2 linked regions of the Idiomarina loihiensis L2TR genome follow. The protein of the gene in region 1 interacts with the protein of each later gene in a pairwise test. Links are inferred from orthologs where the notes say so. Each region holds a gene or a part of one and is shown in the gene's direction. Other genes may lie near its edges.

Region 1 (16,194 bases):
GAGTCGACTAAACTCTGGCAGCAATTTATGTGGTTTGCAGACTGGGTTCCGGCTCGCTTAGCTGGATTCGGTTTATTAATTGTCGGGCATTTTTCGCGGGCGTTCCCAGTTTGGGTCAAGCACAGTCTGAACCCGCAGGCCGACCCGGATAAACTGCTTTTTAATGTCGCCAGCAAAGCAGAAGACATCCCTCAGCACCCCGACGACAGAACCGAGCACATCGCTTGCCAGTTGCGCTTAATGCGCCGCCAGCAGATTTTCTGGGTGTGTGTTATTGCCGCCTTAACCTTAACGGGTTGGGTGAATTAGAGGTTGTACCAGCTGAGAAAAATTTGGGCTCAGCCGTTAAATGATTTAGAATAACCGCATCTTTTGGTCTGACCAATTCACCGTTATGCCAGATTTACCCATAAAACAGACGAAGCTTTCCGACACTATCGTGGCGCATCTGGAACAGATGATCGTCGATGGTCGGCTTAGTGCCGGGCAAAAACTGCCGGCAGAGCGTCAACTGGCTCAGCAATTTAATGTTTCACGCCCATCGCTGCGCGAAGCCATTCAAAAATTGGAAGCCAAAGGTGTGGTAGAACGTCGCCAGGGCGGCGGAACTTACGTTGTGAATAGCATCAATGAGCAACTAACAGAGCCACTGTTTGAGCTCTTGGCCAAGCACCCTGAGTCGCAGTTTGATTTGCTTGAGTTCCGTCATGCACTGGAAGGCATCTCGTCCTTTTATGCAGCATTACGAGGCACCGAGGCCGATCTGGATCGGATTTCTGAGAGTATAAAAGACTTAGAGAATAGCCGGGCTAACAGCATCGATGATCAGGTCAATGCAATAGTGGAATTCTATCACCGTATTGCAGAGGCCTCGCACAACGTTATTTTGTTGCATGTCATTCACGGCATGCAGGAATTACTGGCCGAAAATATTAGGCAGAACCTGGAAATACTGGCGGGTCGTGACGACTTGCTGGGAAAACTGAATCAACACCGTCAGCAGCTGGTTAGTGCCATTGTTGCCGGTAAACCGGAGCAAGCGCGGGATGCGTGTCATCAACATTTAGCCTATATTGAACAGACATTGTTAAACTTAGGCAAAGAACAGTCACGCATTCAACGTTCGCTACGACGTTCCTGAATTGATAAAAAGGTAAGGAATAGCTATGAGTGAAGAATTAAACAAAGATGTCGACCAGCAGGAAACTCAAGAGTGGTTAGACGCTCTTGAGGGGGTGCTTGAGGCTGAAGGCCCGGAAAGAGCGCACTATCTGTTAGAGCAACTGGTCGACAAAGCTCGTCGCAATGGCGCTTATTTACCGTATAAGCCAACCACGGCATATCTGAATACCATTCCTGCCAGTCAGGAACCCACTATGCCGGGTAACCAGACGCTGGAATCGCGCATTCGTTCAGCCATTCGCTGGAATGCCGCCATGATGGTGTTGCGTGCATCGCAAAAAGGCGAAGAGTTAGGTGGCCACCTTGCCAGTTTTGCTTCTTCGGCGATGTTATACGATGTTGGCTTTAACCATTTCTTCCGTGCGCCAAATGAAGACGATGGTGGTGACTTCCTGTTTATTCAGGGCCATGTGTCACCCGGTATTTATGGTCGTGCTTTCATTGAAGGACGCTTGACCGAAGAGCAATTGAATAACTTTCGTCAGGAAGTCGACGGTAAAGGCTTACCTTCTTATCCGCACCCGAACTTAATGCCGGACTTTTGGCAGTTCCCGACGGTCTCTATGGGCTTAGGCCCAATTCAGGCTATCTATTTAGCCCGCTTCCTTAAGTACCTGACTGACCGTGGCATTAAAGACTGTTCAAAACAACGTGTTTACTGCTTCTTAGGTGACGGTGAAACCGATGAGCCAGAAAGCTTAGGTGCTATTGGTCTGGCTGCTCGCGAGGAGCTGGACAATCTGACTTTCGTTATTAACTGTAACCTGCAGCGCTTAGACGGGCCGGTACGTGGTAACGGTAAAATCATTCAGGAACTGGAGGGTAACTTCCATGGCGCCGGCTGGGAAGTGATTAAAGTTATCTGGGGGCGCTACTGGGATCCGCTGTTGTACCGCGACACCGAAGGTAAATTGCAGCAGTTAATGGAAGAAACCGTTGACGGTGATTACCAGAACTTTAAAGCCAAAGGTGGCAAGTTCACCCGTGAAAACTTTTTTGGTAAGTACCCTGAAACCGAAGAAATGGTCGCCAACTTGTCTGACGAAGACATCTGGCGCTTAAACCGTGGCGGGCATGACCCGGTAAAAGTCTACTCGGCGTACCATAAAGCCGCTAATACCAAAGGTCGGCCACAGGTTATTTTAGCGAAAACCGTAAAAGGTTATGGCATGGGTGCTGCGGGCGAAGGTAAAAACATTGCCCACCAGGTTAAGAAAATGGATTTAGACGCGGTTAAGCACATGCGTGACCGTTTCAATATCCCGTTTGAAGACAAAGAGCTGGAAGACCTGCCTTACTACAAGTTTGACGACGACAGCGATGAAATGAAGTATTTGAACGAGCGTCGCGAGAAGCTCGGTGGTTATATGCCAGTGCGTCGTCCGGAAAGCGATGTTGAGCTTGAGCTGCCCGCACTGAAAGCTTTTGATGCGGTTCTGAAAGGTTCAGGGGATCGTGAAATTTCCTCAACTATGGCCTTTGTTCGTGTACTGACAGCGCTGCTGAAAGACAAGAAAATTGGTAAACGTATTGTGCCAATTATTCCGGATGAAGCTCGTACCTTTGGTATGGAAGGCTTGTTCCGTCAGGTGGGTATTTATTCGCACCATGGCCAGAAATACACGCCGCAGGATAAAGACCAGGTTGCCTATTATCGTGAAGATAAAAAAGGCCAGGTGATTCAGGAAGGCATCAACGAACTCGGTGCTATGGCGTCCTGGATTGCAGCGGGTACCAGTTACTCGTTAAATAACGAGCCGATGATTCCGTTCTACATTTACTACTCAATGTTCGGTTTCCAGCGAGTCGGTGACTTAGTCTGGGCCGCAGGTGACAGTCAGACCCGCGGCTTCCTGGTCGGAGGTACTGCCGGTCGCACAACGCTTAACGGTGAAGGTCTGCAGCACCAGGACGGACACAGCATGGTTCACTTTGGCACGGTGCCAAACTGCATTAGCTATGATCCGACATACGGTTATGAAATTGCAGTTATCGTGCACGATGGCCTGAAACGCATGTTTGGCGACCAGGAGAATGTTTTCTATTACCTCACTGTAATGAATGAAAACTACCATCAACCAGAAATGCCGGAAGGTGTCGAAGAAGGCATCATCAAAGGTATTTACGAACTGGATAAAGTGAAGGCCAAGAACAAAGCTAAAGGCGATGTTCAGTTGTTAGGCAGTGGTACTATTTTGCAGCAAGTGCGTGAAGCAGCGACAATCTTGTCTGAAGAGTACGACGTGAACTCAACAGTTTACAGCGTAACTTCATTCAATGAGCTGGCGCGCGATGGTCTGGATACTGACCGTTGGAACATGCTGAACCCTGAGAAGAAAGAAAAAGAAGCCTACATTACGCAAGTGATGAAAAAGGCGAAAGGACCGGCAGTAGCAGCAACAGACTACATCAAGCTGTACGCTGATCAGGTTCGCGCCTGGGTACCAACCTCTTACCGGGTATTAGGTACCGACGGCTTTGGACGCTCGGACAGCCGCGCTAACTTGCGTAAGCACTTTGAAGTGAACCCGCACTATATTGTGGTTGCAGCACTGAAAGAACTGGCAGACCAAGGTGATATCGATAAGAAAGTGGTAGCTAAAGCTATCAAAGACTACGATATCGACACTGACAAGCTGAACCCGCGTTTAGCATAAGGAGGTACTGAGATGGCCGATCAAATCGAACTCAAAGTCCCCGACGTGGGCGGCGAAGAAGTAGAAGTCATTGAAATTTTGGTCAGTGAAGGCGATACCGTTGAGCAGGAAGACGGTATCGTTACTGTCGAAAGCGACAAAGCTTCCATGGATATCCCGGCATCTTCAGGCGGTAAAATTACCGAGCTGAAAGTAAAAGTTGGCGATACCATTAGCGAAGGCGACGTGCTGGCAATGATTGAGGCTTCCGGAGGAGCCGACGAATCGGATGAGTCTGACAGCGAAGAGGAAGCTGAAGACAAAACCGACGACAAAGCGGACGAAGAAGCAACCAAAGACAAAGCTGAAGAATCGGAAGATAAACAGGAAGAAGAGAAAGATGAAGACTCTGAACCTGAGAAAAAATCTTCCGGTGGCGGCAGTAAAGTTATCGACGTAGAAGTACCGGATATTGGTGACGAAGAAGATGTCGAAATCATCGAGATTCTGGTCTCTAAAGGCGACTCTGTTTCTGCCGAAGATGGTTTAATTACCCTGGAAACGGACAAGGCGACTATGGATGTGCCTTGCCCTGAAGACGGCGAAATTGAAGAAATGCTGGTGAAGGTCGGCGACAAGGTGTCGCAGGGCTCAGTTATCGCCAAGCTGAAAGTTTCCGGCGGCGCTGATGACTCTGAAGCTGAAGAGAAAGACTCAGCGAAAGAGGAGAAGTCAGAATCTAATAAAGAATCTGATAAAGACTCTGGCAAGAAATCTGAAGACAAAGACCAGAAAAAAGACAGTGGTAGTAGCGTTAAGCCAAGTAGCGAACGCCAGCCTCCGGTGCCTGATCATCCAAGCCAGCGGAGCGATCGTAAAGAAGGCATTCTGCATGCGTCACCTGCGGTACGTCGTGTGGCACGTGAATTCGGTGTCGACTTATCGCAAGTGAAAGGCTCGGGCCCTAAAGACCGCATACTGAAAGAAGACGTTCAGGAGTTTGTTAAATACGAGCTGTCCCGTCCCAAAGCCGTGGCTGGTGCAACAGGCCAGGGCGGCGGTGGATTGCAGGTTATTGACCCGCCTAAGGTCGATTTCAGCAAGTTCGGTGAAGTGGAAGAAGTTCAGTTGTCGCGCATTCAGCGTAAATCTGGACCAAACCTGCACCGTAACTGGGTGACTATCCCTCACGTAACACAGTTCGATGAGGCCGACATTACTGAGCTGGAAAACTTCCGCAAGTCAGAAAACGAAGTGGCTAAGAAGAAAGATCTGGGCTTCAAGATAACGCCGTTAGTGTTTATTTTGAAGGCCTGTGCCAAAGGCCTGCGTGAGTTCCCGACCTTTAATTCGTCCTTATCAGAGTCTGGTGAATCACTGTACATGAAAAAGTACGTGAACATTGGCGTTGCGGTTGATACGCCAAATGGTCTGGTGGTTCCGGTTATTCGTGATGTCGACAAAAAAGGCATTTACGAGCTTTCGGAAGAACTGGTGGAAATTAGTTCGAAGGCGCGTGACGGTAAGTTGAAAGCAACCGATATGCAAGGTGGGTGTTTCTCAATTTCCAGCCTGGGCGGTATTGGTGGTACAGCCTTTACGCCTATCGTGAATGCTCCTGACGTGGCCATTCTCGGGGTCTCTCGTAACGAGATGAAACCGAAATGGAACGGCAAAGAGTTTGAACCACGTCTGACTCTGCCATTATCGTTGTCATACGATCACCGTGTTATTGATGGTGCTGAGGCCGCGCGTTTCACCGCCTATTTAAGTGGTGTACTGGGAGATATCCGCAAATTGGTGCTTTAAGCACCAATTGGGGTAGGAAATACGAAAAAATTCGCGCTACAATAGCGCCACATTTAGCGTTGACTGAGCGCAGCCGGTGGCTCAACTGGCTGTGACAAAAAAGGGGTTAACATGAGCGACAAAATTACAACACAGGTAGTGGTGTTAGGTTCGGGCCCGGGCGGATATTCAGCAGCTTTCCGTGCAGCTGACTTGGGTCTGGATGTTGTTTTGATTGAGCGTTACAGCACCTTAGGCGGTGTTTGCCTGAACGTTGGCTGTATCCCGTCAAAAGCATTGCTGCACATGACCAAGCACATTGAAGAAGCTCAGCACCTGGCAGAAGAAGGTATTGAGTTTGGCGAACCGAAAATCGACCTGGATAAGCTGCGCAAACACAAAGAAAAAGTGGTTGGCCAGTTAACCGGCGGTCTTGGTCAGATGTCAAAAATGCGTAAGGTAAAAGTTGTTAACGGTTACGGCAAATTTACCGGCAGCAACACCATTAAAGTTGAAGGCGACGACGGCGAAACCGAAGTTAAATTCGATAACGCGATTATTGCTGCAGGCTCTCAAGCCATTAAATTGCCGTTCATTCCACATGACGACGACCGCGTATGGGATTCCACCGACGCGCTGGAACTGAAAGAAATTCCTAAGAAAATGTTATTGTTAGGCGGTGGTATCATCGCTCTGGAAATGGGGCAGGTTTACGCATCACTAGGTTCTAAGGTTGATGTGGTTGAAATGACGGACCAACTGGTACCGCCAGCGGATGCCGACATCATCAAGAACTTCAACAAGCAAATCAAAGGCCGTTTTGAGAATATTATGCTCAATACCAAAGCGACCAATGTTGAAGCGAAAAAAGACGGTGTGTATGTGACCTTTGAAGGTGATAAAGCGCCAAAAGATCCAGTCAAGTACGACGCTGTACTGGTTGCTGTAGGCCGCGCACCAAACGGTAATAAAATTGACGCAGACAAAGCTGGCGTTAATGTCGACGACCGTGGCTTTATCAAAGTTGATAGCCAAATGCGCACCAATGTTGACCATATCTTTGCCATTGGCGATGTTGTTGGCCAACCCATGTTGGCGCACAAAGCGGTACATGAGTCGCACGTGGCGGCAGAAGTGATATCCGGTAAGAAGCACTTCTTCGAACCTAAAGTCATTCCTTCTATCATGTACACTAACCCGGAAGTTGCTTGGGCAGGTGTTACTGAGAAAGAAGCGAAAGAGCAGGGCATCGAATATGATGCAGTGACTTTCCCCTGGTCAGCTTCAGGCCGCGCTATCGCTTCAAACGCACAGCAAGGCATGACCAAGCTCATCTTTGATAAGAACAACCGTATTATTGGTGGTTCTATGTGTGGCACTAACGCTGGTGAATTGTTGGGCGAAGTTTGCCTGGCAATTGAGATGGGCTGTGATGCAGAAGATATCGCTCTGACTGTTCATGCACACCCAACCTTACATGAATCAGTTGGTTTAGCTGCTGAAATTCAGGAAGGTGCTATTACCGATATGCCGAATCCTAAGGCGAAAAAGAAGAAGTAACATTTTGTTACGATAAATCATCGGTAAAACGGCTGCATTCATCGCGAATGCAGCCGTTTTTTTTGCGCTGAATTTAACAATGCGCTAGTTTAGTGGGGTTAAAATAACGAACACAAAAGAAAGGGTAATAACCGATGAAAAAATTAACCGCTGTAGCGCTTGGCGTATCTATGGCTTTAACTCTGGGCGCCTGTTCTCCACAGCAGGAAGAATCAAAACAACAAACCCAGCAGGCTGAAGAAGCAAAAAAAGAACTGAGCTCTGGCGTTGTACTTGAGAACTTTGATCACAGTGTTAAACCGCAGAACAATTTATTCCATTATGTAAACGGTACCTGGATTGATAAAACAGAAATCCCTTCTGATCGCTCATCTGTAGGTTCGTTTTTCGATTTGCGCGAACAAAATCAGAAACGTTTACGCGATATCATTGAATCAGCAGCCTCTTCTAACCCTGAACCAGGCACAAACGAGCGTAAAATTGGCGACTTCTTCAATGCCTATATGGATGTTGAAACACTGAATGAGCTAGGCGCAAAACCAATTGCGAGTGACTTAGACGTTATTCAGGCACTGGAAGATTACGACTCAGTTGCTGAGCATATGGCACGCATGTTCCGTGGTGGCGTTTCAGTTCCATTTGGTTTTTATGTTTACCCAGATGCGAAAGACCCGCAAATTAACGCGATGTATGTTTCTCAGTCAGGCTTAGGTCTGCCGGATCGAGACTATTACCTGAAAGACGACGAAAAGTTCGAAGAATTCCGTAACGCATACGTCGAATACGCAGAAGACATTCTGGGTATGGTTGGGGTCGAAGACGCAGCAGGCGCCGCAGAGCGTATTCTGAAGTTAGAAACTCAACTGGCAGAAATTCAGTGGAGCCGTGTAGAAAGCCGCGATGCGAATAAAACCTACAATAAAAAATCAGCCGGCGAAGTTGCTGAAATGCTTAACAACTTTGATTTCAAAAAGTTTATCGAGACGTCTGAGTTATCTGATGTAAAAGAAATGGTTATTCGTCAGCCATCTTATTTTGAAGAATTTGGTGAACTGTTTAATGAAGTGGACTTACAGGCGTGGAAAGACTACTTGAGCTTCCGTCTTGTGAACGAGTACGCTTCTGCGTTAAGCGAAGATATCAGCAAGCGTCGCTTTGATTTTTACGGCACAACATTACGTGGTACACCAGAGCAGGAACCTCGCTGGAAACGCGCGGTTGATGCAACCAACAGCGTATTAGGTGAAGTGTTAGGTCAAGTTTACGTTAAAGAGTACTTCCCGCCAGAAGCTAAAGAGAAAATGGAAGGTTTGATTGAAAACCTCCGTGACGCTTATGGTCAGTCTATTCGTAACTTGGAGTGGATGACGGACGAAACCAAAGAAAAAGCTTTGGAAAAACTGAAGAAATTTGACCCTAAAGTAGGTTATCCAAGCAAATGGCGTGACTACAGCGAACTGGAAATTTCGTCAACTGACTTAGTTGCTAACTACAAAGCTTACGCCGAGTTCAATTATCAGGAAGAAATTGCCAAAATTGGTGGTCCTGTTGATGAAGAAGACTGGGGTATGACTCCGCAAACAGTCAACGCCTACTACAGCCCGGTACGTAACGAAATCGTTTTCCCGGCTGGCATTCTGCAGCCTCCATTCTTTGATATGGACGCTGAAATGGCGGTGAACTATGGTGGTATCGGTGCGGTAATCGGCCACGAAATGGGACACGGTTTTGACGACCAGGGCGCCAAATATGATGGCGACGGTAACCTGCAAAGCTGGTGGACTGATGCTGATAAAAAGGCGTTCGAGGAACGGACTCAGCAACTGTCTGAACAGTATAGCCAGTACGAGCCAATTGAAGGCCTTAATGTTAATGGTGACCTGACTCTGGGTGAAAACATCGGCGATTTAGCCGGCCTGACCATCGCGTACGAAGCCTACAAAATGTCATTAGAGGGCGAAGAAGCCCCAGTTCTTGACGGCTTTACCGGTGAACAGCGCGTGTTCATTGGCTGGGCTCAGGTATGGCGCGGCAAGTATCGCGAAGACGCAATTCGTGAGCAGGTTATGAGTGACCCGCACTCGCCAGCGGAGTATCGAGTAAATGGTACTGTTGTTAACGTTCCGGCGTTCTACGAAGCCTTTGATGTTGAAGAAGGTGACGAATTGTACGTTGCGCCTGAAAACCGCGTTACTATCTGGTAATATAGCGGACTATGAAAACATTAACGGTTGTCTGGATATTGGTTACAGCACTGCTGGTGGGGAGTTTCTCCTCACCAGCAGTGCATGCTATGCCGATGTCAGACACCGTTAGTGCTTCGTCATCTCAGGATATGTCACAGCATGACTGTTGTGATGAGTCCGATATATCAATGGAGCAATCGAACTGCGACAGTGAAAGCTCCTTTTGCCAGCAGTGTGAACAACATTGTGCGGGTCAACTGGCGCTGTTGAACCCATTCAAACAACTTTCGCCAGCAGCATCCACGCACGCTGCCCATCCCCTTTATTCAAACCTTCCGGTTATTACTGAAACGCTGATACGTCCGCCGAAATACGCAGTTTAAGCCCAGTTTTTACGTCTTAAACCTTTGTTTTCGAGGAAATACCATGCGTTATTGGATAGCGATATTACTCCTGATCCCACTTCTATCTGTGGCTCAGGAACACAACCACAATCATTCAGAAGATCAAAACCCGTTTGAGCAGAGCTCCGAGTACGTGTGCCCTATGCACAGTCAGGTGGTTCGGAACGAGCCGGGAACCTGCCCAATTTGTGGGATGGATTTAGTCGAGAAAGAGCCTAAACAGGACCTTTCTGAGCATGAAGGAGAAAAAAGCTTCACCGTGCCGGAGTCCAGTCAGCAGGCTATTCGGGTAACTACCGCAAAAGCGGTTCGCAAAGACCTGCAACCGCAGCTTATGGCACAGGCTCAGGTACGCTGGCAGGAGTCCGCTCAGCGGCATATCCACAGCCGCGCCGAAGGCTGGGTAGAAGAATTACATGCTGACGTTGAAGGACAGTGGGTAGAGAAGGGTGACAAACTCTACAGCCTGTATGCACCAGACTTAGTTGTGGCTCAGGACGACTACCTGCAGTTACTTGATTCACTCTCAGATATCCGTAACGGTAACAGTCAGCAAAGTTTTAAACGCCGCGGCCAGCAGCGTCTGCGTTTGCTCGGTATGAGCGAAGCGCAGATTAAAGCTCTGGAACAAGGTGGCGAAACCGAATATGTGGTCGATTACTACGCACCTGAGTCGGGCTATATTACCAGTCTGGATATTCAGGAAGGCATGTACGTGTCTCCGGGGCTTAAGTTGCTGACGCTGACGCAGGATAATCAACTGTGGTTCTTTGCCGATGTTCCGGCGCATTACAGCAAACAGTTAAAAATCGGGCAAATGGCCCATATTTCTTCTGAGCACTTCCCTGGCGGCCACTGGATGAACGCCATTGACTATATTTATCCACAAATTGACCCGGTAACCCAGACAATCAAAGTACGTATTCCGGTTAACGACTCTATTGATCGGCTGCGTGAAGGACTCTGGGCGACGGCTCATATTGAACTGGAGGCAGTAAAAGATGCTGTGGTTGTGCCGGTTGCCAGCTTAATTGTCACCGGTGCCAATAACCGCGTGGTGGTAAAATCCGGAGCGCGCGAATTTGAAGTGCGCGAAGTGACGACCGGGCTGCGTGTGGGTAACCAAATTGCCATTGAAGAAGGCTTGCAGGAAGGTGAGTTAGTGGTCACTTCCGGGCAATTCCTTCTGGATTCAGAGGCCAGCTTGCAAGGTCTGGGTCTGGATAGCAGCGATGATGCCCCTGCGCCACAACATAACCACTAGGAGGTTTTATGTTAGCTCGTATTATTGAAGCCTCCATACGTAACTCGTGGATGGTGTTGCTGCTGTTCTTAGGTCTTGCATTCTGGGCCTGGCAGTCGCTGCAGCAAACCAAACTGGACGCAATACCGGACTTATCGGAAGTTCAGGTTATCGTCAAAACCAATTACCCGGGGCAAGCGCCGGCGGTAGTGGAAGAGCAGGTGACGTACCCGCTTTCGAGCGTGATGCTGTCCGTACCTAAAGCCACCTCAGTGCGCGCTTTTTCGTTCTTTGGCGACTCGTACGTTTACGTTATTTTTGAAGACGGAACCGACCCTTACTGGGCCCGAAGCCGGGTGAACGAGTATCTGGATCAGGCACAAAGCCAGCTTCCTGACCAAGTTCGGCCGGAGTTAGGCCCCGATGCGTCCGGTATTGGCTGGGTGTATCAATACGCATTGGTTGATGAAACCAATCAGCTCAATCTGGGTGAACTAACCCGCTTGCAGAACTGGTTTTTAAAACAGGAACTGCAAAGTGTGCAGGGGGTAGCAGAAATTGCCACAGTTGGCGGCATGGTTGAAACCTACCAGGTAGTGGTGCAGCCGGAAGCTTTACATCGTTATAACCTCACCCTGAACCAAATTAAGCAAAGCATTCAGCAGGCCAATAACGAAGTGGGCGGTTCGGTGGTTGAAATGGGTGAAGCCGAATACATGGTACGTGGCCTGGGATATCTGAAAAGCATAGAAGACATTCGCAAAATTCCCTTGCCGCTCACATCAGAGCAGCAGGGTACGGTGCTGTTGGAAGAAGTGGCGGATATTCGCATTGGACCGCAGGTACGCCGTGGCATTACCGAGCTGAATGGCGACGGTGAAGTCGTGGGCGGTATTGTGGTTATGCGCCATGGCGAAAATGCTCTACAAACCATTGCCGCAGTAAAAGATAAACTAGAAGAGCTAAAACAGGGCCTGCCCGAGGGCGTTAAAGTGGTGCCGACCTATGACCGCTCAAACCTGATCCAGGCATCGACAGATAACCTCACCACAAAGCTGATAGAAGAAATGTTCTTTGTTGCTGTGGTGTGCATTTTGTTTCTCTGGCATGCACGCTCGGCAGTGGTGGCCATTGTCAGTTTGCCGCTGTCGGTACTGTTCGCAGTGTGGATAATGAACATGCTGGGTATCAGCGCCAACATTATGAGTCTGGGGGGAATCGCCATTGCCATTGGCGCGCTGGTGGATGCCGCCATTGTCATGATAGAGAACACCCACAAGCACCTGCAGAATTATCAGGAGCGGCACAAAATCGTGGCTAAAGGCTCGGCGCGGCTTAAAGTTGTTAATGAAGCCTGTCGCGAAGTGGGGCCTTCGCTGTTCTTCTCGCTACTGGTCATTACCGTCAGCTTTGTTCCGGTGTTTGTGCTGCAAGGCCAGCAAGGGCGTCTGTTTGAGCCTTTAGCCTATACCAAAACTCTGGCCATGGCCGCTGCCGCAATTATTGCCGTGACACTTATTCCCGTGCTGATTGCGTTGCTGGTGCGCGGGAAAATACCCGCTGAAGAAAAGAACTGGCTGTCTCGCGGTTTAATTGCGCTTTACCGACCACTGCTGGCTTTCACACTTAAGTTCCCTAAAACCATTATTGTACTGGCTCTTTTGATCACCGCATCTGCCTGGCACCCGTATAAGCAGCTTAATTACGAGCTGATGCCGCCGCTACATGAGGGGGACCTAATGTACATGCCTACCACACTGCCGGGCATCAGTGTTGAAAGTGCCGGTAAGCTGTTACAGCAAACCGACAAGCTCATTGCTGCGCAGCCCGAGGTTGAGCGCGTATTCGGTAAAGTTGGTCGTGCTGACACCGCCACCGATCCTGCGCCAATGACCATGATAGAAACCAGCATTACGCTGAAGCCGGAAAGCGAATGGCGTGAAGGAATGACGGTAGATGACATTATTGCTGAGCTGGATGAGCGGGTGCAGATACCCGGCGTGACTAATGCCTGGGTACAGCCCATTCGTACCCGCATTGAAATGCTTGCCACTGGTGTTAAAACCCCGTTAGCCATTAAAGTGAGCGGTAGTGATTTTCGTGAAATAGAAAAACTGGCCACCCGTATTGAAGATACGCTTTCTGAGCAGGATGCAACGGGTTCGGTCATTGCAGAGCGTTCCGGCGGAGGTCGTTATATTGAGATAGAGCCGAAATTGCGACAAGCGGCTCGTTACGGCCTGACCCAGGCCGATATCCACGAGCATATTCAGTACGCCATTGGTGGAGCGAATATTGCGACATCGGTACAGGGCAATGAGCGTTTTCCTATTAACCTGCGTTATCCGCGAGAGCAGCGCGACCATATCGAGAAGCTGAAAACCCTGCCAGTTAAATCGGCTTCCGGGCAGTGGCTGACTCTGTCCGATGTCGCCGATATAAGGGTAACTCAGGGGCCGGCCATGCTGAAAAGCGAAGATGCCCGTTTAAGCAGCTGGGTCTTTATTGAGCCGGATAAAGGCGTCACGGTTGGTGACTATATTACCCAGGTTAGTGGCGTTATGGATAAGTTGGAAATACCGGTAGGTTACAACTGGAGCTGGACCGGGCAATATAAAGCCATGCAACAGGTGGAAAGTGACTTAAAAGAAATCATTCCTCTGACATTGCTGGTTATTTTGTTGTTACTGTACATGACCTTCCGTTCTCTACCGCAGGCGTTACTGGTGATAGGTACCTTACCGCTGGCATTAACCGGTAGCTTATGGCTGATTTATTTGTTGGACTACAACCTGTCACTGGCGGTTATTGTCGGCATGATAGCTCTTGCCGGTGTCGCTGCGGAATTCGGAGTGGTTATGCTGTTGTACCTGAACAACGCATGGAAAGCCGTGGCATACGACAAAAATCAGCTAAAAGCAGCAGTAGAAGAAGGCGCGTTGCTGCGCGTCAGACCGAAAGCCATGACCGTGCTGACCATTATTGTCGGCCTACTACCGATAATGCTGGGCGGCGGTGTTGGTAACGAAGTCATGCAGCGCATCGCCGCTCCTATGGTGGGTGGTATGGTACTGGCACCACTAATTTCCATGCTAGTGATCCCCGCCGTGTTTTATCTAGCGCGGAAATAACGCGGAGTAGCCTGACATTTATGTCAGGTGAGGTGGAAGATAGCGAGCGCTGGAGGTTGCAGGAACCATTGAGGAGGACGCCCGTAAATACATCCCTGTAGGGCTTGGGCAGCGCCATCCATGGCGCCGCACACCTCCTCAATGGTTCGCCGCAACCGTCGGGCGCGCTCACTATCTGCCACCGCACCTGACGCAAACTGCACCGAGCTTTCCGCCCGGCATCTCACCTGACATAAATGTCAGGCTACGTGCTGTGATCGTCACGCGCGCAATTCCCCCAAAATTAACGTCAGGCGAAACTTTCCCAAATGGCATTAGCCGCCGGGCCTAACGTCCTGTTTGCGGAGCGCACTAGGTGAATTTCCAGACGCACTTGCTGGACGAATCCGGGAATGCTGATTTCTACCAGCTTGCCCTGCTCAAGGGCGTCCAGAGCAATGTGTTTAGGAATAATGCCCCAGCCAAAACCTGCCATTAGCAATTCAAACTGAGTGTTAACCTCATTTACCCTTATGCGCTGCTGGCTGGGCAGACGCAGTACTGCATCCAGATTAATGCCTATCTCCAGGTTTTGCGGCACCAGCATAGGCAGCTCTAATAAATCCTGGCGGCTTTGCGGCATACGACCAAACTCTTTCATTAGCGCAGTTGAAATCACAACCGTTAATTCAAACGGTGCTACCGGCAGGGTTTCAAAGTCGCCATATTGACGAAATAAAGGCAGCCAGGGGCACAAAGCTAAGTCGGCACTGCCGTTATCTATACGCTTCAGCGCCCGCATTTGTGACTCGCCGTCTACGTGCAGTTCGGTAGTCGGGTATTGTTGTTGAATGTGCTGGATGCTGGGCACCCAAAGCTTACTGTCGCAGGTATGGTCATAGCATAGTGTCAGCAGGGGTTCGGCCCCATGTTTCAACTGTGTTGCCAGCGACTGGAGACGCTGTTGCTGACGCACCACTTCTTCTGCCTGGCGTAAAAAGTGTTGCCCCTGCTCGGTCAGTTCCAGTCGATAGCCATCGCGGTTAAATAGAGCGAAACCCGCGTTCTCTTCCAGTTTTTTTAACGCCATGCTAACCGCGGACTGTGTGCGGTTGAGTTGCTCGGCTGTTTTTTGCAGACTACCGAGGTTAGCTACCGTGATCATCATTTTTAGGTGAGATAAATTCATTAAATTTTTCTGATTATCTTTTTAATTTTAATTCAATATAACTGTAACTATACTTACGGTAAACTTATTCCAATTAAATTTCCCTGAAAATATCGGAACCGAATTCATGCGCTGGCTGAAACCTCTTTCTATCGCTCTGGCCGCTGTTGTTGTAGCGGCGTGCAGTGAACAAGCAGAAGTTAATGATACTCAACAGGCGCGCCCCGCGCGGCTTATGCAGGTGGCTGAAGCCGACGGGCCACGGTTACGTGAATTCCCTGCTGTGGTAGAGGCGGCCAAAGTGGCTCAACTGACGTTCCGTGTCGCCGGAGAAATTACTGAGTTACCAGCCCGCCCGGGTACCGAAGTCAAGCAGGGCGATCTCATCGCGCAGTTGGATCCAACCGACTACCAACTGGCTGCTGATCAGGCAAAAGCACAATATGAGCTGGCATCATCTCAATACGACCGAAACAAAGTTTTGGTTAATGAAGGAGTCATGTCGGAAGGCCAGTTTGATCAGATAGAGTCAGAGCTTGCGGTGGCAAAATCAAACTACGAAACCGCCAAAGCGAATTTAGGCTATACCAAGCTCACTGCGCCTTTCGACGGCGTTGTGGCGAACCTGGCCGTGGAAGCTTATGAAAATGTGCAGGCTAAGCAGCCTATTGTTACCTTACAAATCAGCAACGCGATTGATATCAGCATTAATGTACCGGAAAAACTTTTTGCCAAGGTCAAAAAACAAATCGATTACCAGCCTGAAGTGCGCTTTGATGCCGCGCCGGAATTCACTTATCCGGCTCACTTAAAAGAGTGGGATTCGCAATCGGACGGCGCGACGAATACCTACGAAGTCGTGTTCACACTACCTAAACCGCAAAATATCAATGTTCTGCCGGGTATGACGGCAACAG
Region 2 (16,258 bases), 2.3 Mb from region 1 along the record:
TCGGTCCCTATCTGCCGTGGGCGTTTGAGAGTTGAGAGGAGCTGCTCCTAGTACGAGAGGACCGGAGTGGACGAACCTCTGGTGTTCGGGTTGTCACGCCAGTGGCATTGCCCGGTAGCTACGTTCGGAATCGATAACCGCTGAAAGCATCTAAGCGGGAAGCGAGCCTCAAGATAAGCTGTCACTAGCACTTAGAGTGCTCTGAAGGGTTGTTGGAGACTACAACGTTGATAGGCGGGGTGTGGAAGCGTAGTAATGCGTTGAGCTAACCCGTACTAATTGCCCGTGAGACTTAACCATACAACACCCAAGGTGTTTGGGACGTTACGCACAAGCGAGCGACTTTACCGAATAAGTAGCCTGATGTTCACATCAGGTGAGATAGTGAATTCAACAGAGTGGCTTTTACTTAAAAAAGCAGTCAGTTTTTACATGTTGTGACAGTTTATGTCTGGCGGCCATAGCGGTGTGGCACCACCTGAATCCATTCCGAACTCAGAAGTGAAACACACCAGCGCCGATGGTAGTGTGGGGTCTCCCCATGCGAGAGTAGGTCACCGCCAGACTACAAATAGGAAGACCCCGGTGCTAACGCGCCGGGGTTTTTTTATTTCTGGTGGTGACCTACGACGAGAGTAGGGTGAAGCGGGTCCCTGGTAAAGCCAACCATTTGGCTTTACCCCGCTGAACAGGTTGAGCTCTTCGAAACCTTGTCCAGACTACAAATAAATAACCCCAGCCAAACCGGCTGGGGTTTTTTTATGTCTGCTGGGTAGCCTGATGAGATGGTCCCCTCCCTCCTAAGCGGCATCGCAATGTGCCAATATAGAGGTTCAAGCTTCTATAGAACAGAGTGGAGAGGACCAATGGCTATTGTAAACAGAATTGCCCTGGATTTGGCAAAGGATTTTATTCAGGTTTTGGCGCTGGATGAAAATGAGCAGGAAGTTTTTAATAAAAAACTGCGCAGCAATAAAGTGTTAGCGAAGCTGGCGACGCTGAGCCGTACGGATGACTGTGAAGTAGCGGTTGAGTCCTGCGGCATGAGTCATTACTGGCGCCGCGAATGTGAAAAGCTGGGTTATAAAACGGTGGCGTTGCCACCGCGTTTCGTCAAAGCGTACCTGCAGGGTGAGAAGAACGATGCGAATGACGCCCGGGCAATAGCCGAGGCGGCATCACGACCCAACCGTCAGACGGTCAGGCTGAAAAGCATTGAGCAGCAGGACTTAGCATTGATGGTCAATCAGCGGGAAGGCTTCGTGCAGACGAGAACGCAGTTCTCGAATAGGTTGCGGGGGCAACTGGCCGAATACGGCATTCTTTTACCGAAGCGAGTCGGTACGATATTACAGAGAGTACCGGAGGTACTGGAAGACGACAGCAATGCGCTGACGCTTCAGTCACGGGACCTCATCAACCGGCTCTATCAGATGCTGCGAGCGGTGGATGAAGAAGTTAAAGCGCTGGATAAGCACTTAGCGACACAGGCCGAAAGGAATGAAGACAGTCAGCGGCTGATGACCCTGCCGGGTATCGGACCGATAACAGCGACCTCGCTGCTGGCACTGATAGGTGATGTGAGTGAATTTAAACGCGGCCGCAACCTGTCGGAATACCTGGGACTGGTACCACGGCAAAACAGCAGTGGCGGTAAAGACCGTTTAGGCGGTATTACCAAAAAAGGGAACACCAAACTCAGGACACTGCTGGTGCATGGCGCCCGCTCGGCACTGCGGGTGGCACAACAGCGCCACGACAGGCTGAGCCTCTGGGCACAGGATGTCGCTAAACGCAGAGGCAACAACGTTGCAGCGGTGGCACTGGCTAACAAGCACGCCCGGATAATCTGGGCGATGTTAAAGAATAAAGAAGATTACCGGATGACTGCTGCTTAACAGCATTCAGTAAAAGAGCACAGCGAAGGTTCATTCCTTCCGGGAGTTGCAAACGTCAACAGGATGGTAAAATAGGGTAAACCGACGACAACTGAGACTGTTGAACGTCCGTACATAAAGTACGTTAGCCTGATAAGCCAGTTGTCGTGCGGAGTTCATCCAGGCCAGGTGCGCAAAGCGCGCACCATAAACAGGCCGTATATATGCGAGCGCCCCGACATTTACCACGAGTTGCCGTTGCAAAACGGGAGGGGACCATATATGACATTCACGTCAGGTGAGCTCTCTGAGGCTTTACTCCTTTACTCCTTTTAAAGCTGAAGCCGCAGCGCATTTACCCCGGTACCCAGCTCACCAACCGGCCTTTCGATTACTCTATCCCGAGCGTCCACCACAATCACCCCACCTGATGCAAAAGCATCAGGCTACTACATTCTATTAATTAGATGTTAATCTACTAATAATACGTATTTTCATTCTATAAATATGAACTAACATAAAACTTAGACAAATCAGGAAAACTTTATGTGGAAAAACACATCAGATAAATACGGTTTGACAGCAGTATTAATTCACTGGCTGTCGGCCTTAATAATATTTGGTTTATTTGCTTTAGGCTGGTGGATGCTAACTCTGACCTACTACGACGAGTGGTATCGTCTTGGCCCCTGGTGGCATAAATCGTTTGGCATTACCTTACTTATTGTAACGGTTTTACGAGTGTTCTGGACTTTAACCAATACTAAGCCTAAACCTTTAGGTAGCAAGTTCGAGCGGTTAGGAGCAAAAGCAGGCCACTTTTTACTTTATTTACTGCTATTCACAGTAATGATTAGCGGTTTTTTGATTTCAACAGCAGATGGTAGTTCTATCAGCGTATTTGACTGGTTCTCGGTACCAGCAGTAATAACCGATTTACCAAAGCAAGAAGATATTGCTGGTGACATACATTGGTATTCAGCGTTGTCTTTAGTGATCCTGGCTGGTGGGCATGGGTTAGCAGCGCTGAAACATCATTTTATTAATAGAGACAGCACACTTATTCGAATGTTTGGAAAAACTAAGAGGAAATCATAATGAAAAAGACATTAGTTGCAGCCGCTGTAGCGGGTAGTGCGTTATTTACGTCGGCAGCTATAGCTGAAGACTATAAAATTGATACTGAAGGTCAACACGCCTTTATTGAGTTTAAAATTAGTCACTTAGGCTACAGTTGGTTATACGGCCGTTTTAACGACTTCGAAGGCTCCTTTAGCTATGACGAGAATGCACCGGAGAATGCCTCTGTTAACGTCACAATCGATACCTCCAGCGTTGATACTAACCACGCTGAGCGTGACAAACACTTACGTGGCGATGACTTCTTGAGTGTTTCTGAGCACCCTACTGCAACGTTCAAAAGTACTAAGTATGTTCCGGACGATGACGATAAAGGTGAAGGCACTATGTATGGTGAATTCACCCTTAATGGTGTAACCAAAGAGATAGCTATCGAAGTTGAGCATGTTGGTGCAGGTAAAGATCCATGGGGCGGATTCCGTCGTGGCTTCGAAGGTGAAGTAGACCTAACCTTGGCCGATTACGGAATTGACTATAACTTAGGCCCAACGGCTAAAGAAGTTGAGCTGACGCTGTCAATTGAAGGTATACGTCAATAATTACAGCGCCAACGTTTAACTAGTGAGCTAACGCCTCTTTATAGGCGTTAGCAGCTAGCTGACTATCACCAAGAGCATGATAAGCATTGCCCAATAAGCGGTAGACGTGACTGCTGGGTTCAATTTCTGCTAACTTTTTCAAAGCACGTTGCGCTAACGAGAAATCCTGATTATCCATAGCGATTTGTGCAAGAGCATAGAGGTAATCTCTATTTTCCGGATCTTGTTTCAACTGAGCTTGAACAAACTCCAGCAACTTCTCCGATTTCGCATTAAATAAATGCAAAGAGTTAACGGCAGCTGGTTGCAACTCCCCTCTTTTTAATCCTTTTAAAACCACTCTGGCAGAGACTTCGTAATCACCTAAATGTTTTAACGCGGCGGCATAACTCAACCTGATGGTTGCGTCGCTGCGTTGTTTACTGGGAAGGCTGCGCCATTCGTTGTACAGCATCTCGTTACTTTTGCGACCCTCAGCAACAAAGCGTTCAAAATAGACTTGATATTCAAGACGGTCAAATTCGGCTGGAGCAAGGTCGGTTACACGGCGCAACTCAGGTAATAGCTCTTTCAGTTGCTGCCAGTTTCCCGACGCTTTAAAGACCCGATAAGCTAACTTAAGTACATTGGCAGAGTGTGGCTTAGCTTCTAATAAGCTTCGCATCTCTTTATCCGCTTCTGTCGGGTCTTTTTTTACTGACTGTTCAATAGAAACAAGCTGAAGCAGTGTATCTGCATTATCATAAAATGCCCCTGCTTCATCGTGCCAGTAAGTTGCCTTTCCGGCGTCTTTATTGAGGCAGGCGGCAATTGCAGTTAACGCGGCAATGTTGTTATCAGGAGATTTTTTGTAAGCCTTAGACAGGCTCTCAGTTGCTTTTTCGGGATTGTCATCGAGCAGCTCGCGTATGCCCTGCTGAAAAATGTTCTGAGCTTTACGTTCGCTTCGATTTGCCAACCACTTCCGACCCTGGCGGGTTTTGCTAAGCAGCCGGCGCAGTAACGACACCACAACACTGAGTACGGCAATTGCCACAATAGTAACGACAAACAGGCCGACTACGGTTGTCTCAATCGCTACTCCGGCAAACTGAACTAAAACATAGCCCGCGTTACCCGACGCGAGTGGTCCAATAATGGCCCCCAATATAATGATGACAACCAGAGCTATGATCCATTTCATGAGGCATCTCCCTGCTCAATAGCCTGAGCGATGAAGTCCAGCGATTCAAGCTGCTCTATACTCTGCTGTTCAAAGTCTTCCTGGCCTAGTGACTGAATACGCGAAATAATATCCTGTGAAGCTGCACCATCGCCTTTTACCTGCGCAATTAGCTTAGATAATTGGTCCAGGTAGCTCTGCCACAATTCATCATTATTCTTTACAGCCGCCTGTTGAGCCAGAGTAAAGAGTAGTTGAATGCGTTCGTTTATTGCTGTGCGCTGGGTCGCACTCAGCAGAGGTTTAGGATCGCTGTCTACGGGTTGAATGCGGATAAAGTTATCAAGGAAGGACTGCCAGTTAGCACTCAGGTTCGTTTGCCAGTCATTAACATCACCACTGACATTCTGGGTGTCAGAACTTAAGCGCTGTTGATTACTGTTTACTTCGTCGGGCAGGTCTGACACGCGTTGTTGCAGACCCACGAGTTGCATTGCCAGGTCAGTATTGTCTGCTTTAACTGCGGCATTCACTCGCTCAATATCGCCCGCTAGCTTCTCGCGGGTACGAATTGCGTTACGACTGTCGATACCCGCCAACTGTTGGTCGGCTAATTTCAAAAGTTGCAGCGCCGCTTTGTAGTCGTCCTGGCTCCACATCATTCGTGCAGCCGCCGATAAGGTTTGTTTTATTTCCAGTAGACGCCAGTAAGCCGCTTTTTCGGCAGGCGTTTTGCGCATGTCGTCACGAAGATCTTCGAGGCTCTGACGCAAACTGGTTAACTCGCGCTCTAGCTGCTGATCGGTGTTACTCAGCTTATCCAGCTCGCGAGCCTGAACAGTGTTTTGTAGTTGCTGCTCCAGGTTTCCAACAGAGCGCTCCAGTTGTTTAAAGCGCGTTTCAATCGGATCTTCCTGCGGTTGCTCACTAACCTGTTCAGAGTCTGTCTTAAATAAACCAGGGAAACGCGTATAGCCCCAGTATGCGGCGGCGACAATAGCGATTAAAACAATAAGCCAGACTAAGCGTTTGAAGAAACGCCCGCTACTTTTCTCGGCGGTTATGGTTTCTTCTTCTGTGCTCTTCTCGCTACTTTGTTCATTATTCTGAACTTCTTCGTTCTCAATTTTATTCTCTTCAGTCATGAGTTTTTCCATCCGCTATTAGCGCATTCATTAATATGGCGTCCGCTGCACTGCCTGTCACTTTGATATTGTCTGATTGTCCGAAAGGAATCAAACCTTTCAGGCGATGACTTGGAACTATCCACTGACAGCTATCCAGCCAGCTTTGGGCAGAGTTTGGCATAGACGACAAAAAGTATCCCAGTTGTTCAGCGCTGGTAACAACAATAGTACCAACTGAGCTTATCCACTGCTGAATCAGTTCAGGGTCGTTCAATGTGAGTTGTTTTCGGCGATACACTTCCCAGTAATCGACAGAAGCTCCGCGAGCTCGTATGGCATCCGCCAATAATTCACGACCGCCTTCTCCGCGAATGATCAACCAGTTCTGTTGCTGCAGTTTTTGTAATTCAGACAACTCCAGCAACCCTTCCGACTGATGTATGAAGGCCGGACAGCTCACGGCAGTGTTTAAATGTTTGCACGCAAAAGAAGCGGTTCCCGGACCGACTGCATAATATTTAGAAGGAACCCCGCTAAAACCAGCCCGGGAGGCATAATGAGCTGCATTTTTACTGACAATAACAATGCCGTCCCAATGCTTTTGTTTAATCTGGGTCAGCTGCTCTTTATTCACAGGTAAAGGCTCTATCTCAATAAAACTGTGAACAAAGCATTCTCTGCCAGTTTTGCGCAGCTGTTGGGTAAAGTCGTCCGGACTCTTGCCCGGACGCAGCAGTAAAACCGCTTTATGAGTGACTGGATTCACTGTCATAGACTGCGCTCAGAATTTCAGCTGCACCTTGTTTAAGTAACCGCTCAGCAAGCTCTGAACCTAACTCTTCGGCTTTAGACGCCGGGCCGCGCACTTCATCACGAAGCACTTTTCCGCCATCAGGTTCACCAACCAGGCCGCGTAAATAGACTTCATCACCTTCCAGCTCTGCATAAGCACCAATAGGCACCTGACAGCCGCCATCCAGCCCGCGGTTCATTGCCCGTTCAGCTAACACCCGGGTACGGGTTTCCTGACATTGCAGCGGTGCAAGTAAGGCTTTCATTTCGTCGTCATCGCTGCGGCACTCAATACCCAGTGCGCCTTGTCCATTAGCCGGTAATGACTGCTCCACCGGAATAAAGGAGGTAATGCGGTCTCCCAGCTCCAGTCGAATGAGACCCGATGCCGCCAGGATAATGGCATCAAATTCACCTTCATCCAGTTTGCGTAAACGTGTTTGAACGTTGCCGCGTAAATCTTTTATGACTAAATGTGGAAACTGCTCTTTTACCTGGCAGCGGCGACGTAAACTACAGGTTCCGACTACTGCGCCTTCCGGCAGCTCATTAAGGTTTTTGTAGTTGTTGGATACAAAAGCATCGCGCGGATCTTCGCGTTCGCAAATGGTGTGAAGCTCCAGCCCCGGCGGGAACTCAACCGGTAAGTCTTTCATGCTGTGTACGGCAATATCAGCACGGCCTTCCAGCATCGCCACTTCCAGTTCTTTTACGAACAAGCCTTTACCGCCAATTTTTGCCAGCGGGGTATCCAGAATGACATCGCCCTTGGTAGACATAGGAACCAGCTCTACCGACAGGCCCGGATGCAGCTCTTCAAGGCGTTGTTGAATGTGTTCAGCCTGCCATAAAGCCAGCTTGCTTTTGCGTGTTGCAATTCTAACGCGTTGGGTCATTCGTTTTCCTTTACGACGATTAATGACTTTTTAGGTATCTGGTGCGATGATAGGCATCATAGAAACCCAAACGGAATACCTATAGTTTAGCGATGTTTAGTCGAATTGTAATCAAGACGCTGGTGCTATCAGCCATTTTAATGACTTTAGTCGGTTGTGGTCAGAAAGGACCACTGACGCCTGAGCCTATGCCAGAGCAAAATACACCTGCAGAGCCGCCAGCGGAAGACACCAAATGAGCGAATTAATTGACTATAAAAATGGTCAGTTTCATATTGAAAACTGCGACGTCGAGAGTCTTATTGAGCGTTTTAGTTCGCCTTTGTATGTTTATTCCAAAGGTCAGATTCTAAAAAACTGGCGTGAGTTTCAGCAATACTGGCCCGCACCTCATAAGCTGTGTTATGCAGTAAAAGCCAATAGCAATTTAGCTATTTTGCAGTTACTGGCTGAGCATGGCGCAGGTTTCGATATTGTTTCCGGTGGCGAGCTTCAGCGCGTACTCATGGCTGGTGGTAAAGCTGGCGACGTGGTCTTTTCCGGTGTAGCGAAGTCAAAAGACGAAATCATTATGGCGCTGGAAGCGGGCATTGGCTGCTTTAACGTAGAGTCTGAGGCGGAGCTTGAGCGTATTCAGGACATTGCTGCCGCCATGGACAAACAGGCTCCGGTGTCGTTAAGAGTGAACCCCGACGTTGATGCCAAAACGCATCCGTACATTGCCACAGGCATGAAAGCCAACAAGTTTGGCATTAGCATGTCACTGGCCAAGCCGGTTTTTCTGAAGGCGCATAGCCTACCTAATATTAATTTAATTGGTGCGGACTGCCATATTGGCTCACAAATAATGACAGCTGAGCCTTTCCTCGATGCCGCGCAGCGCATGTTTAACCTGGTTTCGGAACTGGAAAAAGACGGTGTCCAGCTGACACACCTGGATTTAGGTGGCGGTTTTGGTGTGGCGTATCAGCCGGAAGAGCCGTTGGATAAGTCCTTTTATTTAAAGGAACTGGTCAAGTTAGCCGAGAATTACCCGCAAATTACTTTGGTACTGGAACCCGGTCGTGCTATTACCGCAGACGCGGGTGTTTTGCTGACCACAGTGGAATACATTAAACCCTCAGAAGATAAGAACTTTGTGTTGGTTGACGCCGGCATGAACGATTTAATACGTCCGTCTTTGTACCAGGCCTGGCACGACATTTTACCCGCGCACGAAAATAAGCGCGGCGGCGACCAGTTGAATGATATTGTCGGCCCGGTGTGTGAAACCGGCGACTTTTTCGGACACGCACGGCATTTAAATGTGCAACAGGGCGACGTACTGGCCATTAAACATGCCGGTGCCTATGGTTTTACTATGGCGTCTAACTATAACAGTCGTGGCCGCCCGCCCGAGGTTTTGGTCTCAGGTGATAATGCTACACTGATCCGCGAACGTGAAAGCTTTAACGATCTCGTCCGGGGCGAGCACTTGTTACACCAGGAAGGCCAATAAAAATGTTATTACATTTTTCAAAAATGCACGGGCTCGGCAACGACTTTATGGTGGTGGATAACGTCACTCAGAATTTATATGTGAACCCAGACCAAATACGTCGCTGGGCAGACCGGCACACGGGCATTGGTTTTGATCAGATGCTGTTAGTTGAGCCGCCCTATGACCCTGATTTGGATTTTCACTACCGCATTTTTAATGCCGATGGCAGCGAAGTTGCTCAATGTGGTAATGGTGCCCGCTGCTTTGCGAAGTTTGTAAAAGCTAAAAACTTAAGCAATAAGAATCACCTTAAAGTCAGTACCAAGGCCGGAAAAATGGTTCTGCACTTAGAGAAAGACGGTCAGGTGACGGTGGATATGGGCGAACCCTTATTCGAACCGGCGGCGGTGCCTTTTAAAGCGCAAAAAGCAGAACAGACCTATGTTTTGAGAGTAAAAGAAGAAACGGTTCTTTGTGGTGTTCTTGGTCTGGGCAATCCGCATTGTGTTATCGCTGTGGATAACGTCGACACGACACCCGTGGAAACTCTGGGAGCGGCTTTGGCAGCGCATGAGCGGTTCCCCGAAAGCGTGAATGTAGGTTTTATGCAGAAAGTATCGGCTGATGAAATTAAACTGCGCGTGTTTGAGCGTGGTGTTGGTGAAACTCGGGCGTGCGGCAGTGGCGCCTGCGCCGCAGCTGTAGCCGGCATTCAGCAAGGCTTATTAAATGAGCGAGTAAAAGTCAGCTTGCCCGGCGGGGACTTAATTATCCGTTGGCAGCAGGGGCAGCCTGTAAAAATGACCGGCCCCGCAGAATTAGTTTACGATGGACAAATGGTGTTATGAGTAGCGAATCGAAAATGATTGCAAATGAACGTTTAGACGACAGCCTTATAAGAGAATACTTACAAGAGAACCCTGATTTTTTCACGAGAAACGATGACTTACTGGCTCAGTTACAGTTTCAACACAGTGAAAAAGGCGCCGTCTCGTTAATTGAACGGCAGCAGCAAAAGCTGCGTTTGCGCGTACAGCAGCTGGAAGAAGAAATTACCGAGCTGATGATAAACGCGCGCCGCAATGAAGCGATTTTCTCGGCTTACAGCAACTTATACGTAAGTCTGTTGCGCTGTCAGAGCCTGAGTCAGGTTCTGGATGAACTGCAAAACACCTTTGAGAATGAGCTGGAAATGCCGGCCTTGTCCTTGAAGTTTTTCGACAGCCCGGTCGATTTAGGCGAGCAATACAGCTTTGCTTCCGACACTCACAAAAAGCTACTAAGCAAACGTTTCAATGAAAGTTCTATTTATCTCGGTCGCTTAACGGAGCAAGAGCATAAGCTGTTGTTTCAAGACGAAGAAATAGCCTCAGTGGCACTGCTGTTGTTGGGTGACAATGGCGAACTGGGGATGCTGGCGGTTGGTAATACTAACGCCAGTCACTTTGAGCCGGCAATGGACAAGTTACTGATCAATCAGCTACAGGCCTTGCTCAGCGCATTGTTACCGGGGCTACTGCAAAACCATGAAGCTGCATGACTGGCAGCAAAAATGGATGCAACAACTGCAGGGAGAGCGGGGCTTAGCGGAGCTAACGCTAAAGAATTACCAGCGCCTTATCGCCGCTGATCTGACTGCTCTTGAACTGCAAAAAATAACGGAACCTAAAGCGCTGCGTGTCCCTGTTATTGAACGGCTTTTAGTCGGTTGGCGGCGCAATGGGCTGGGTGAACGCAGTATCGCTTTAAAACTATCGGCATGGCGCACTTTCTGTCAGTTCATGGTGGAATCTAACGCTATGGATGACAACCCGGCCATGTCAGTATCGGCACCTAAAATTCCCAAACGCTTACCCAAAAACCTCGATGTGGACAGTATCTCTCATTTGCTGGATTTACCCACAGATGATGACTTAGCCATTCGAGACGCCGCCATGATGGAGCTGCTCTATGCCAGTGGTATTCGTCTGGCGGAGCTGGTGAGTCTTGATCTAGACCACATTGACCACCGTATGATGCAATTACGGGTGACCGGTAAAGGCAGCAAAACGCGTATTGTGCCCTTTGGTCGTTGTGCTGAAAAAGCCTTAAAAAAATGGTTGTCAGTGCGTCAGGCCTGGTTAAATCAAAAGCCTGAGCTGGCGCTCTTTGTGAGCAAAAGGCTACAGCGTATTAGCCCCCGTACTGTGCAGCAGCGGCTGAATTACTGGGGCAAACAACAAGGTGTGGTGGGTGACTTGCACCCGCATAAGTTAAGGCATTCGTTTGCCTCTCATATGCTGGAATCCAGTGGTGATTTGCGCGCTGTGCAGGAAATGCTTGGACACGCTAACTTATCCACAACTCAGGTGTATACTCATCTGGACTTTAAACGTTTAGCCAGTGTTTATGACAGCGCCCACCCGCGCGCCCGGAAAAAATCGACTTAACTTTTATCAAATAAGAGTAACGCGTTATGCAGTTCCACCGCCGTTGGCATTTACCCAAAGTTATCAGTTTTGATTTAGATGACACGCTTTATGACAACGTGCCGGTTATGCAGCGTACGGAAGAAGTCGCTCACAGCTATATTGCGGAACAATACCCGCAAACTGCTGAGTGGGACATGCACCACTGGCGCCGCTTCCGTGATGAGGTTAGCCGTACTGACGAAACTTTTGCCAGCGATATGACCAAACTGCGCCTGAAGACCCTGGAGCTGGGGTTAGAGAAGTTCGGTGTTGATGATTCGGCACGGGCCGCGAATACCATTATGGATGTGTTTCTGTCCGAGCGCAGTAACTTTGAAGTGCCACAAGACAGTATAAAATTATTGGAGGCTCTGTCGCAGCGTTACAAATTAATTGCGCTGAGTAATGGCAATGTTAATGCGGATAAAATTGGTCTGGCTAAGTACTTCGAGCTGGTGATTCAGCCCGGAGACGGCATTCGCGGCAAACCCCTGCCCGATATGTTCGCCGCCGCTGAACGAAAGTTACCTGAGTTGCAACCGCATGAGTTCTTACATGTGGGAGATCATCCATATTCCGATATTCTTGGCGCGCAGCGTCATGGTTGGCAGTCGGCCTGGCTAACCTCGGGGCTGGGAACCACTGCGCACTTATCGGTGTTGCCAACCGTTACTTTGCATAACCTGAATCAGCTACAACGGCTTTTATTGGATTAAAGCCGGCGAACAACTACTGGTTGCTTATACAGTGATGCACTATTACACTGACGGCATAACGTAATACAGTTCTCAATAATGATTTAGGTGACCGCTAATGAGTACACACCCGCTTCTGGCAGATTTAAACGAACGACAGCAGCAGGCCGTATCTGCAACCGACGGTCACATGCTGGTTCTGGCCGGAGCCGGTAGTGGTAAAACCCGTGTGTTGGTGCACCGCATTGCCTGGCTTATTCAGGAGCGGCAGTATTCGCCCTTTAGTATTCTGGCTGTTACCTTTACCAATAAAGCGGCAGCCGAAATGCGCGGACGGGTTGAGCAACTGGTAGGCAGCTCGGTACGTGGTATGTGGATTGGTACCTTCCATGGTCTGGCGCATCGCTTATTGCGTGCGCATTATATGGACGTTGGTCTGCCGCAAAACTTTCAGATAATTGACAGTGATGACCAGCAACGGTTAATTAAGCGTTTAATTAAAAGCTTAAACCTGGATGATAAACGCTGGCCGGCAAAGCAGGCGCAGTGGTACATCAATGGTAAAAAAGACGAAGGTCTGCGCCCGCAGCACATTGAAACCTACGATCCTACAGAGCAAACCTTAAAAGAAATCTACACTTTGTATCAGGAAAGCTGTGACCGTGCAGGCCTGGTGGATTTTGCCGAATTGCTGCTGCGTGCGCACGAGTTACTGCGGAATAACCGCATTGTCCGCGAGCATTATCAAAACCGCTTCCGCCATATTCTAGTCGACGAGTTTCAGGACACCAACTCAATCCAGTATGCCTGGATCCGTTTATTGGCTGGCAGCCAGAACAGTGTGACCATTGTTGGTGACGATGACCAGTCCATTTATGGCTGGCGTGGTGCCAAAGTCGAGAATATTCATCAGTTTCTATCGGATTTTGAAGGCTCTGAGACTATCCGTCTGGAGCAGAACTATCGCTCTACAAGCACCATTTTGCGCGCCGCAAACTCGGTTATTTCCAATAACTCGGGGCGTCTGGGTAAAGACTTATGGACAGACGGTAACGACGGCGAGCCGATAAGCCTGTATGCGGGCTTCAATGAAATGGACGAAGCCCGTTATATTGTAGCACGAATTGAAGAATGGCGTGATCAGGGCGGTTCGCTGCAAGACTCCGCCATTTTATACCGAAGTAACGCACAATCACGTATTTTAGAGGAAGCGTTGCTGCATGCGCGCGTCCCGTATCGTATTTATGGCGGCTTGCGTTTCTTCGACCGCCAGGAAATAAAAGACGCACTAGCGTACTTGCGAATTCTCGGCAACCGCGACGATGACGCCGCTATCGAGCGGGTGATCAATACGCCGACGCGGGGCATTGGTAATCGTACTATGGATATGATCCGCCAGGCTGCCCGAGAACGTGAAGAGTCTTTATGGCAGGCGGCAAAATATATGGTCAATGAAAAGCAGTTGGCCGGGCGTGCGCGTAACGCGGTGGGTTCGTTTCTGGATTTTATCGAGAACTTAGACGACGAAACCGAAGAGTTTTCATTAGGCCGCCTGAGTGACGAAGTCATTAAGAAAAGCGGTCTGATGGCCATGTACGAGGCCGAAAAAGGCGAAAAAGCGGAAACCCGGGTCGAGAACTTAAAAGAGCTGGTGACTGCCTGTGAAAACTTCACTCTGGATGACGACGAAGAAGACATGACACCGCTGAATGCGTTTTTAGCACACGCTTCGCTTGAAGCTGGTGAAGAGCAGGCCGATGAATATCAGGATGCCGTACAGCTCATGACACTGCACAGTGCGAAAGGTCTGGAGTTTCCATTAGTATTTATGACCGGTGTGGAAGAGGGCCTGTTCCCGTCTCAGCAATCGATGGATGAGCCCGGAAGGCTGGAAGAAGAGCGCCGCCTTTGCTACGTAGGTATGACCCGCGCAATGGAAAAGTTAGTGCTTACTTATGCCGAACAGCGCCGTATTTACGGTCAGGAACTGTTTCATAAAGTCAGTCGCTTTATCAGTGAAATACCGGCGGACACTCTGCATGAAGTTCGGCTGCAAACCCGGGTAGAAAAGCCCGCCAGTTATGGCCGGTTCAATAACGCAGCCAGCCACGAAAGCTTTGAGCAAACGGGTTATTCATTAGGCCAACGCGTGCGCCACCCGAAGTTTGGCGAAGGTACGGTGTTGAATTATGAAGGTACCGGTCCGCAATCCAGAATTCAGATTAACTTCGACAATGTCGGCAGCAAGTGGCTGGTTGTTGCTTATGCACGACTGGATCCGGTTTTCTAAAGTGTAAAGAGGTGATCAAAAACCGCATTCTTCGACTACCTTTAAGGTACATACATACAATGTCGGAGGCATTTTATGAAACGCTCTGCAAATGCACAGTGGAAAGGTAGTATAAAAGAAGGTTCAGGCGTTGTTTCAACGCAAAGTGGTGTTTTAGACAGTACCCAGTACTCATTTAAGAGCCGCTTTGAAGAAGGCAAAGGCACCAACCCGGAAGAACTTCTGGGTGCGGCGCACGCAGGCTGTTATGCCATGGCGTTTTCGTTAATGCTGGGTGAATCTGGCTATGAGCCGGACAGTATTGATGCTAAAGCCGAAGTGTCGTTAGAAGAAGATGGTGACGGCTTCAGTATCGCTAAAATTCATCTGAAGGTGAAAGCCAGTATTCCGGATATTGACGAAGACAAATTCCAGAAACTGGCTGAAAAAGCGAAAGAAGGCTGTCCTGTCAGCAAAGTGCTGAAGGCTGAAATCTCAATGGATGCCAGCCTCAGCTGAAGCTAACTTCTTCTTCGCTTTACGATCACGCTGGCGCTGTATAATAGAATCGAAACTGTACAGTGCCAGCGCACTCCAGATAATAATGAAAGTGACCAGCTTACTTTCTTCTAAAGGCTCACCGTAAACCACTACCGCCAAAGCAAACATTAATGTTGGAGCTATATACTGGAAAAAACCCAGTGTCGCATAACGCAGGCGCTGTGCTGCTGCGGTAAAACACAGTAGTGGAATGGTTGTGACCAGCCCGGCGGCAACGAGCAACAGGTTTAACGTCCACGGGTTAGCGGTTAAATCACTACTGGCTGATTCGGCAAACACAAATAGATAAATAAGCATTACCGGGAATAGAATCGCAGTTTCAAGCCAAAGTCCGCTAATAGAATCGACCGGCAGACGTTTGCGAATGGCGCCGTAAATGGCAAAACTAGAGGCTAAAGCCAGAGCCACCCAGGGTACCGAGCCAAAGGTAACAATTTGGATGGTAACGCCCACCACGGCCATAGCAATGGCAACTAACTGCAAGCGGCGCATACGTTCGGCAAAAAACACCATTCCGATAGCCACATTCAATAATGGGTTAATGTAGTAGCCGAGGCTGGCATCTAACATGTGGTTACTGTTGACGGCCCAAATAAATAAAAACCAGTTACCACCCAGCAGGCAGGTTGCCAGGGTTAAGCGTAGTACTAATTTGCGGCTTTTCAGAATAGGGCGAATGCGATCCAGTCGCTTCATGGCAACTATCAGCACAAACACCATCAAAAATGCCCAGATAATTCTATGGGAGAGTATTTCTAGTGCAGGTACTTGTTTCACCAGCTTGAAGTAAACCGGTGCTATGCCCCAAAAAGTATAGGCTGCAAGTGCGAAAAAAACGCCTTGCCGCGCCCGAACAGCGTCATCGGACATGTCGATAGAATCCTTTTTTATCAGCGTTAGCCGACCAGATAAGTCCCGGTTCCGAACGCTATGTGCGTGCCTTCTTCGTTGTGCAACTCCATCCGTGCCACCGCTACTTTATTACCTGAGCGGATAATGGTTGCGCTGGCTATGAACTCGGTACCGCGTCCCGGACGAAGATAATCAACCCGAAGGTCAATAGTACCACAACGGCTCAGACGCTCCATTAAATAAGCTTCAGTAGGAGACTCCAGTCTGTCGACCATGCCGGCAATAGCGACCAGTCCTCCGGCGGTGTCCAGGGCTGTTGCGGTAACCCCGCCGTGCAGCATACGCTGTGGCACATTACCCATAAGTTGTTCCTGCCATTTAAATCGAATTTCACCACGCGCAGGGTTAAACTCCGTAA

What was found.
Region 2: the proteins of lpdA (region 1) and uvrD interact in binary tests that used the Escherichia coli proteins (3 or more experiments, as listed by UniProt). The link is inferred for Idiomarina loihiensis L2TR from one-to-one orthologs.

The regions. Positions count from the first base shown.
Region 1 is NC_006512.1:471,361-487,554, forward strand. What follows is about bases 5,077-7,952. They hold lpdA (dihydrolipoyl dehydrogenase), read left to right. Parts: upstream 5,077-5,738; coding sequence 5,739-7,166; downstream 7,167-7,952. Other genes in these bases: aceF (dihydrolipoyllysine-residue acetyltransferase), read left to right, coding at 5,077-5,627; IL_RS02345 (M13 family metallopeptidase), read left to right, coding at 7,301-7,952. Also shown: beta-lactamase regulator AmpE, read left to right, coding at 1-309; pyruvate dehydrogenase complex transcriptional repressor PdhR, read left to right, coding at 395-1,141; aceE (pyruvate dehydrogenase (acetyl-transferring), homodimeric type), read left to right, coding at 1,167-3,839; more of aceF, read left to right, coding at 3,852-5,076; more of IL_RS02345, read left to right, coding at 7,953-9,370; IL_RS13695 (hypothetical protein), read left to right, coding at 9,382-9,735; IL_RS02350 (efflux RND transporter periplasmic adaptor subunit), read left to right, coding at 9,779-11,020; IL_RS02355 (efflux RND transporter permease subunit), read left to right, coding at 11,029-14,130; IL_RS02360 (LysR family transcriptional regulator), read right to left, coding at 14,420-15,298; IL_RS02365 (efflux RND transporter periplasmic adaptor subunit), read left to right, coding at 15,405-16,194. UniProt on the Escherichia coli protein: Lipoamide dehydrogenase is a component of the glycine cleavage system as well as of the alpha-ketoacid dehydrogenase complexes.
Region 2 is NC_006512.1:2,733,070-2,749,327, reverse strand. What follows is about bases 11,923-14,862. They hold uvrD (DNA helicase II), read left to right. Parts: upstream 11,923-12,276; coding sequence 12,277-14,448; downstream 14,449-14,862. Other genes in these bases: IL_RS13065 (OsmC family protein), read left to right, coding at 14,524-14,862; IL_RS13075 (HAD-IA family hydrolase), read left to right, coding at 11,923-12,179. In the rest of the region: IL_RS13130 (IS110 family transposase), read left to right, coding at 867-1,898; IL_RS13125 (cytochrome b), read left to right, coding at 2,424-2,975; IL_RS13120 (YceI family protein), read left to right, coding at 2,975-3,556; IL_RS13115 (heme biosynthesis HemY N-terminal domain-containing protein), read right to left, coding at 3,576-4,739; IL_RS13110 (uroporphyrinogen-III C-methyltransferase), read right to left, coding at 4,736-5,863; IL_RS13105 (uroporphyrinogen-III synthase), read right to left, coding at 5,856-6,617; hemC (hydroxymethylbilane synthase), read right to left, coding at 6,592-7,533; LPS translocon maturation chaperone LptM, read left to right, coding at 7,626-7,772; lysA (diaminopimelate decarboxylase), read left to right, coding at 7,769-9,031; dapF (diaminopimelate epimerase), read left to right, coding at 9,034-9,861; IL_RS13085 (DUF484 family protein), read left to right, coding at 9,858-10,553; IL_RS13080 (tyrosine recombinase XerC), read left to right, coding at 10,540-11,442; more of IL_RS13075, read left to right, coding at 11,469-11,922; more of IL_RS13065, read left to right, coding at 14,863-14,946; EamA family transporter RarD, read right to left, coding at 14,923-15,858; IL_RS13055 (thioesterase family protein), read right to left, coding at 15,885-16,258. UniProt on the Escherichia coli protein: A helicase with DNA-dependent ATPase activity. Unwinds DNA duplexes with 3'-5' polarity. Translocates on single-stranded DNA with 3'-5' polarity. Initiates unwinding more efficiently from a nicked substrate than double-stranded DNA.